DNA from 2 places in the Pseudoflavonifractor sp. An176 genome. Region 1 is predicted to be linked to the other one. Evidence: predicted binding sites of a transcription regulator. Region 1 holds the regulator's gene; the other holds the start of a gene.
What was found. Region 1 encodes NrdR, which represses ribonucleotide reductase genes. Its sites were predicted from a motif close to CACNANATNTNGTG; they were not measured.

Region 1 (3,885 bases):
TGTGTGTGCCGTGGAGTGGAGCGAGAATGTGGACGAGGCCCTGGACGGGGACACCATTCGGGTGGATATCTCCCGAGGCGAGGACGACAACACCCGCATCATCACCATAGAGGGGGTAGCGCTATGAAGATTTTGGCCTTGGAGACCTCGGCGGTCACCGCCTCTGTGGCCATCACCGAGGACGAGAAGCTGCTGGGGCAGTCCTTCCAGAACAGCGGCCTGACCCACTCGGTGACCCTCATGCCCATGGTGACCCAGCTGCTGGACAACGTGGGGCTCACCCTCCACGACATTGACGTGGTAGCGGTAGCCGCCGGACCTGGCTCCTTCACCGGGGTGCGCATCGGCGTGGCCGCGGCCAAGGGCCTGGCTTGGCCCGACGGGAAGCCCTGCGCGCCCTGCTCCACCCTGGAGTCCATGGCATGGCAGTGCGCCCACATGGAGGGGGAGATCTGCGCGGTGATGGACGCCCGGCGCAATCAGGTGTACGCCGCCCGGTTCTTAGCCCAGAACGGGACTCTCACCCGGCTGAGCGAAGATGCCGCCATTGGCCTGGACCAGCTGGCCCAGGAGCTTGAAAAATCCTCCAATGCGAAATTTCTCGTTGGAGATGGCGCATCCTTGTGTTATAATTTCCTCAAAGAGCGGGGAATATCCGCCACTATGATGCCGCCCCACCTGGTCTATCAGACCGCTTGGGGTGTGGCCCGGGCAGGGCTGGAGCTGGCCCGCCGGGATCAGCTGGTGTCCGGGGCTGCCATGGCGCCCCAGTACCACCGCCTGAGCCAGGCCGAACGGGAGCGTTTGGCCCAGGGCAAATCTTTGACCAAATGACCGATATAAGAAAAGGGGTTTGACGACTATGGAAAAAGTACACGTTTTGGACCATCCGCTCCTGCAGCACAAGCTGTCCATCCTGCGGGACAAGAACACCGGCGTGAAGGACTTTCGCAGCATCGTCTCTGAGATTGCAGGGCTGATGTGCTACGAGGCCACCCGGGACCTGCCTCTGGAGGATGTGACTATTGAGACTCCCGTGGCCACCGGCACCTTCAAGATGCTGGCCGGCAAGAAGCTGGCTGTGGTGCCCATTCTCCGGGCTGGCCTGGGCATGGTGGACGGTATTCTGAACCTGATTCCCTCCGCCAAGGTGGGCCACATCGGCCTGTACCGGGACCCTGAGACCCTGGCTCCCGTGGAGTACTACTGCAAGATGCCCAGCGACATCGCCGAGCGGGATGTCATCGTGCTGGACCCCATGCTGGCCACTGGTGGCTCCGCTGCCGCTGCCATCACCTTCCTCAAGGGCTACGGCTGCAAGCACATCAAGCTGATGAACGTGCTGGCCGCTCCCGAGGGCATCGCCTGCATCCAGAAGGAGCACCCCGACGTGGACATCTACGTGGCTGGGCTGGATGAGAAGCTCAACGACCACGGCTATATCGTGCCCGGTCTGGGCGACGCTGGCGACCGCATCTTCGGCACCAAGTAAAGAATAAAGAATCGTCCCGGATTTTCCGCTCGAAAATCCGGGACGATTTTTTTATCTCTCTTTCAGCAGCTTGTCCAGCTCTTCCATAAAGGTGTTGATGTCTTTGAACTGGCGGTACACCGAGGCAAAGCGCACATAGGACACCTCGTCCACGTTCCGCAGCTTCTCCATCACCAGCTCGCCGATCTGGGTGGAGGGAATTTCCCGCATCAGCTCATTTTGCAGGGTCTGCTCGATCTCATCGGCGATGCGCTCCAGGGTGTCGGTGGGTACCGAGCGCTTCTCGCAGGCCTTGAGCATGCTGCCCATGAGCTTGGTCTTGTCGAAGGACTGGCGGCGACCATCCCGCTTGATGACCACCAGGGGGAGGCTCTCCATGGTCTCGTAGGTGGTGAAGCGCTTGTGACAGGCCAGGCATTCCCGGCGACGGCGAATGCTGCTGCCCTCGTCGGCGGGGCGAGAGTCTACCACCTTGCTCTCAGGGTGGGCACAAAAGGGGCATTTCACGGGCGGATCATCCTTTCCTTGTGTGATGATAAGATTGTGGAAATTATAACATAAAAGTGGGCGGGTGTGTACCAGTTGTAAAAAATTTTTTTCGCTCTGCATAAAGAAAATTCAGGGGTGGCATACTGCTGACAGTGAGGTGATAAACATGGATAAACGTGATAGCCGCATGACCAATAAGATGGGCTCTGAAAACTGCAAGCGCCAGAGCACCGAGAACCGCAAGAAGCAGTCCCCGGAGAATCGCAAGCAGTCCGGCATGGAGAGTAAGAACCCCATGGGCAAGGGCTACTAAGAGCGGAGCCTGAAGGAGAGAGCGTGTGTATGAGACCAAGAGGTTTTGTACACACGCTTTCCCTTTCTGGAGAGAGGAGCCCGCCCTCTCAGGGCAGGCTCACAGGATGTTTTTCAAAGAGGGCAGCTCCGCCTCCACCAGCAGCTCCAGCTGATAGAGAATGCGGGCGTTGGCCGCGGCATATTCCCCCGGCTGTTCCCGCTGCTCCAAAATGGCCAACGCCTCCTGAAAGGCGGTACTCACCCCGTCAATGTCGTCGTGGTGTAGGGTGGTGTGGAGGTAGAACATCTGGTCCTCCCAGTTTTTCCAGGCCTTCTGAGTGAGGTCGTAGGCTTTCTCCCAATCCCCCTGCTGTACTGCCTCCCCGGCCTGTTCCAGTTGCATAGAGAGAGACTGGGTTTCATGGGAGAGGTACCACACGTGGAGGGAGCACCCGGCCACTAAGGCGGCCAGAAGGACCACCGAACATAACAATCGTTTCATTGCTTGCCCTCCTTGGGGACACAATAGGTGTGGCCCAGATCGTCCACCGTCATGAGAAACACCTGCTTGTGGGAGGTGAGACCGTGGGAGGCAAGCTGCTGCTGGAGCCACTGGTCCCCGTACCCTCGGCCCCGCAGGTCCTGGGCGAGCAGCCGCCCGTCGCTGATGACCACCAGGGGCAGACCGGGCTCTTCCGGGTCTTGTCCCACCTGTCGGGCGGTGGCGGGCTGGAGGGCGGCGTAAGGGAGGACAGACAGCTGGCCGTTGGTCTCCAGCACGGCGGTATGGATTTCCTCCAGATAGGGGTGGCCCAGAATGCGCAGTTCTTCCAGAAGCTCGTCCAGGGTCAGGCGATTGGCCCGCAGGGCCTGCTCCACCACCTGCCCCTGGCGCACCACCACGCTGGGGCGGCCCCCCAGGAGGGTGCGGAACCGGATGGACTTGGTGGAGAGAATGGAGAGGATGGAGGCAATGGCCAGCAGCACCGCAATGGGAATGACCCCGGTGAGCAGGGGAATGCCGTTGTCCTGCATGGGGACGCTGGCCAGGTCGGCGATGATGAGGGCCAGGGTCAGCTCGCTGGGTTCCAGCTCCCCCAACTGCCGCTTGCCCAGCAGACGAATGCCCGCCACCAGGAGAATGTAGAGCACCAACGTGCGAATGAGTACCACAAACATGGGAACACCTCCGGCAAAATATGGTTTATTGAACATTTTGCCCTTGAATCTAGGGGAATATCCCTGGCGTTTGTCCATAATTCCGATTTTAAAAATGACATGAAAAAGCCTGCGAGAATTTCTTGTATTTTGGATGGTTTTGCGATAAAATGAACCGAGTATAAATAAAGGTGGGATATATGTTGAAGGCAACTTTGATTCTGGCCAATGGTGCTATGTTCCAAGGTCGATCCATCGGAGCCACCGCAGATCGGGTGTGCGAGATGGTATTTAACACCTCCATGACCGGGTATCAGGAAATTTTGACCGACCCCTCCTATGCGGGGCAGGGCGTGGTCATGTCCTATCCCCTCATCGGCAACTATGGAGTGAACCATTGGGATAACGAGTCCTCCCGTCCTTGGGTGGAGGCATTTGTGGTTCGTCATCTG
Region 2 (3,885 bases), on a different contig from region 1:
ACGGCGTACTGGTACTGGTGGCCCACCAAATACAGCTTCATCCCCGTCTCATGGCCTCCAGCATGCAGAAGTTGGTGGTGCGCTCCCGCTCCAAGGTCGAGGAGCCCTCATGGCCGGGGAACACCCGCCAGTCCCCGGGCAGCTGGGCCAGGCGCTTGAGAGAATGGAGCAGCTGAGTCTCGCTGCCACCCTCCAGGTCGGTGCGGCCCATGGAGCCCTCAAAGAGGGTGTCTCCGGTAAACAGGGCGTCTTCCACCTGGAGCACCACGCCGCCGGGGGTGTGGCCGGGGGTGTGGAGCACATGGACGGTGAGGCCGCCTACGGGCACGGTGTCCCCCTCCTGGTAGGGCAGCACGTTCCCAAAGGAGCTGACGCTGGGGAAGGTGGTGCCGAACAGGGAAGTGGTGGTCTCGTTGGGGTTCACATCCGCCGGGTGGCAGTATACGGGCAGGTTGGGCCACTGAGAGCGCAGGCCGGGAATGCCCAGGATGTGGTCAAAGTGGCTGTGGGTGAGGAGGATGGCCACGGGATTCAGGCCACGGCCCTGGATGAAAGCGGCCACCTGCTCCCCGTCGTCGCCGGGGTCCACCACGGCGCAGTCCAGGGTGTTCTCGTCCCAGAAGATATAACAGTTGGTTTGAATCATGCCCAGTTGCATGCGTTTGATTTCCATATTGTCACCTCGAACAGTTCCCCCGCTTGGGGCGGGAGAAGGTCATAAATTGTCGGTAACATCATACCTTGTTTGATACAAAATGTAAAGATGGAACCGTTCGACCCCCTTCAACGCACTTCGACGTTTGACACATAGGGGCGCATTTGGGCGGCAAAGCCCTCCATGGTCTCCCCGTCCCAGGCGGAGAGGCCCGGGCGCAGCACCGTGTCCCGGTGGGTGAAGGTCTGGAGGTAATACCGCTTGGCCCCGGCAATCCAGGGCCCAATCTGGGCAAAGGACTGGGCATCGTGGAACTGGCGCACCACGGTGGTGCGAAATTCGTAGTCCACCCGGCCCTCCAGCAGCCAGGAAACGCTCTCCCGGATGGGGGAGAGGTCCAGCCCCGGCACGCCCACGGTCTCTGCGTACCGGGCGGGGCTATTTTTGATGTCCATGGCCACGTAGTCCACCAGGCCAGATTTCCACAATTCCACAAGCCGCTGTGGAAAACTCCCGTTGGTGTCCACCTTCACCAGATAGCCCAGGCCCTTGACCAGCTCCAGCAGCTGGGGCAGCTGGGGATTCAACAGGGGCTCGCCGCCGCTGACGCACACCCCGTCCAGCAGCCCCTGCCGCCGTTGGAGAAAGTCGCGGAATTTCTCCAGCGCCAGGGGTGGAGCGGACTGCTCCCTCTCCAGCTCCACCAGGGTGGCGTTGTGGCAGAAGGGGCAGCGGAAGTTGCAGCCCTTCAAAAATACGGTGCACCCCACCTTGTTGGGAAAGTCCAGCAGGGTCATGGGCTGAAATCCATCGATGGTCATGGCAATTCCCCCTTTTTTGTTCTCCCATTCATGGTAGACGGGCGGGGCCGGGTTGTCAAGGGTGACGCTCCCCGCTGGGGGTTCCTTTTGTGCGGGCAAAAGGAACCAAAACCCGCTTAGGGCGTTCCCCCCTAAGGACCTCCCTGGGGTACGAGGCTGTAAATATGTCAAGCCTATGTTCGGCCCGTTACCCCTGCTGTGGCTCCTGCCACTGCCACCACACCAGGCCACTATGGCAGCTGGCCCTATGGCTGGGCGGTTTCCACCTCCGGGCCTTCCCTGGAGAAGCGGCGTTCCCGCCGCCGTCAGCCAGGCCACCGATCGCTGGGAACAGCGGCTCACCAGGGTGAGGCCCTGGGAGTAGAAGTAGCATTTTTCAGAGAAGCAGGTGCATTCTGTAGAAAGACAGTCTATCTATGTGACCCCACCGGACCAGGGCCGAGAAGAGAAAGACGCATCAGGCAGCCCCGTACCGGCGGGGTGGATTCCACAAGGCGGGGGAAGGCCCCGCCTTTGGCGATTCTTTCCCCCATTTCTCATCGGCGAGAAATGGGGCCCAGCGGAGCGTCCCTGGCAGGGACACGCTTGAATACACAATATCTTGTGTCAAAAATATAACACAGCAATATATGTTGATTTTCGTCAGGGGGCGTGCTATCATGAAAGAGCACCGCCCGCAGGGCGGCAACCGCAAACACAGAGAGGAGCGTGGCCTATGTACCAAGTGACCAAGCGGGACGGCTCCACCGTTCCCTTTCAATTAAGCAAGATCATCGCCGCCATGACCCGTGCCTTTGAGGCCCAGGGGCAGCAGGCCCACCCGGAGGTGGTGGAGCTGCTGGCGCTGCGGGTGACGGCAGATTTTCAGCCCAAGATTCAAAACGACCTCATCGCCGTGGAGGACATCCAGGACAGCGTGGAAGTGGTGCTCATCCAGGCGGGGTATGACCAGGTGGCCAAGGCCTATATTCTCTACCGCAAGCAGCGGGAAAACGTGCGCCACGCCTCGTCCACCCTCCTCAACTACAAGGAGCTGGTGGACAACTATCTGCGCATCAACGACTGGCGGGTGAAGGAGAACTCCACCGTCACCTACTCGGTGGGGGGCCTCATTCTGTCCAACTCCGGGGCCATCACCGCCAACTACTGGCTTAGCGAAATCTACGACCAGGAGGTGGCCCAGGCCCACCGGGACGGAGACCTGCACCTCCACGACCTGTCCATGCTCACCGGGTACTGCGCCGGGTGGTCCCTGAAACAGCTCATCTATCAGGGTCTGGGAGGCGTGCCGGGGAAAATCACCTCGTCCCCCGCCCGTCACCTGTCCACCCTGTGCAACCAGATGGTGAACTTCCTGGGCATCATGCAAAACGAGTGGGCTGGAGCCCAGGCCTTCTCCTCCTTCGACACCTATCTGGCCCCCTTTGTCCGGGTGGACCATCTGAGCCAGCACGAGGTAAAACAGTGCATCCAGTCCTTTGTCTACGGGGTGAACACCCCCAGCCGCTGGGGCACCCAGGCCCCCTTTACCAACATCACCCTGGACTGGACCGTGCCCCCCGATCTGGCGGGACAGCCCGCCATTGTGGGCGGGAAGTTCATGGACTTCACCTATGGGGACTGCAAAAAGGAGATGGACATGGTCAACCGGGCCTTTTTGGAGATCATGATTGAGGGGGACGCCAATGGCCGGGGCTTCCAGTACCCCATTCCCACCTACTCCATCACCCGGGACTTCGACTGGTCGGAGACGGAGAACAACAAGCTGCTCTTTGAGATGACCGCCAAGTACGGCACCCCCTACTTTTCCAACTACATCAACTCGGACATGGAGCCCTCCGACGTGCGCTCCATGTGCTGCCGCCTGCGGCTGGACCTGCGGGAGCTGCGCAAGAAGTCCGGGGGCTACTTCGGCTCCGGCGAGTCCACGGGCAGCGTGGGGGTGGTGACCATCAACCTGCCCCGCATCGCCTACCTGTCCAAGGACCCGGAGGAGTTCTATCAGCGGCTGGACCACCTCATGGACCTGGCCGCCCGGTCCCTGCACACCAAGCGCACCGTCATCACCCAGCTGATGGAAAACGGCCTGTATCCCTACACCCGCCACTATCTGGGCACCTTCCGCAACCATTTCTCCACCATCGGCCTGGTGGGGATGAACGAGGTGGGCCTCAACGCCCCCTGGCTGCACCACGACCTCACCCACCCGGACACCCAGGCCTTCGCCGTGGAGGTGCTCACCCACATGCGGGAGCGCCTGTCCGACTACCAGGAGCAGTATGGGGACCTCTTTAACCTGGAGGCCACCCCGGCAGAGTCCACCACCTACCGCTTTGCCAAGCACGACAAGGAGAAATACCCCCTCATCCGCACCGCCAACGACCACGGCACCCCCTACTACACCAACTC

Region 2: a site for NrdR is predicted at 2,069-2,082, ahead of B5F12_RS08615 (ribonucleoside triphosphate reductase). Genes of this name have one in related genera too.

What each region holds. Positions count from the first base shown of each region.
Region 1 covers NZ_NFKO01000001.1:192,763-196,647, reverse strand. The annotation lists gene tsaE (tRNA (adenosine(37)-N6)-threonylcarbamoyltransferase complex ATPase subunit type 1 TsaE) at 1-127, shown strand, start outside; gene tsaB (tRNA (adenosine(37)-N6)-threonylcarbamoyltransferase complex dimerization subunit type 1 TsaB) at 124-834, shown strand; gene upp (uracil phosphoribosyltransferase) at 863-1,492, shown strand; gene nrdR (transcriptional regulator NrdR) at 1,544-1,999, opposite strand; gene B5F12_RS11815 (hypothetical protein) at 2,148-2,294, shown strand; gene B5F12_RS00930 (DUF4363 family protein) at 2,394-2,777, opposite strand; gene B5F12_RS00925 (DUF421 domain-containing protein) at 2,774-3,454, opposite strand; gene B5F12_RS00920 (carbamoyl phosphate synthase small subunit) at 3,634-3,885, shown strand, end outside.
Region 2 covers NZ_NFKO01000020.1:29,428-33,312, forward strand. The annotation lists gene hemZ (coproporphyrinogen dehydrogenase HemZ) at 1-41, opposite strand, end outside; gene B5F12_RS08605 (MBL fold metallo-hydrolase) at 38-673, opposite strand; gene B5F12_RS08610 (anaerobic ribonucleoside-triphosphate reductase activating protein) at 784-1,476, opposite strand; gene B5F12_RS08615 (ribonucleoside triphosphate reductase) at 2,192-3,885, shown strand, end outside.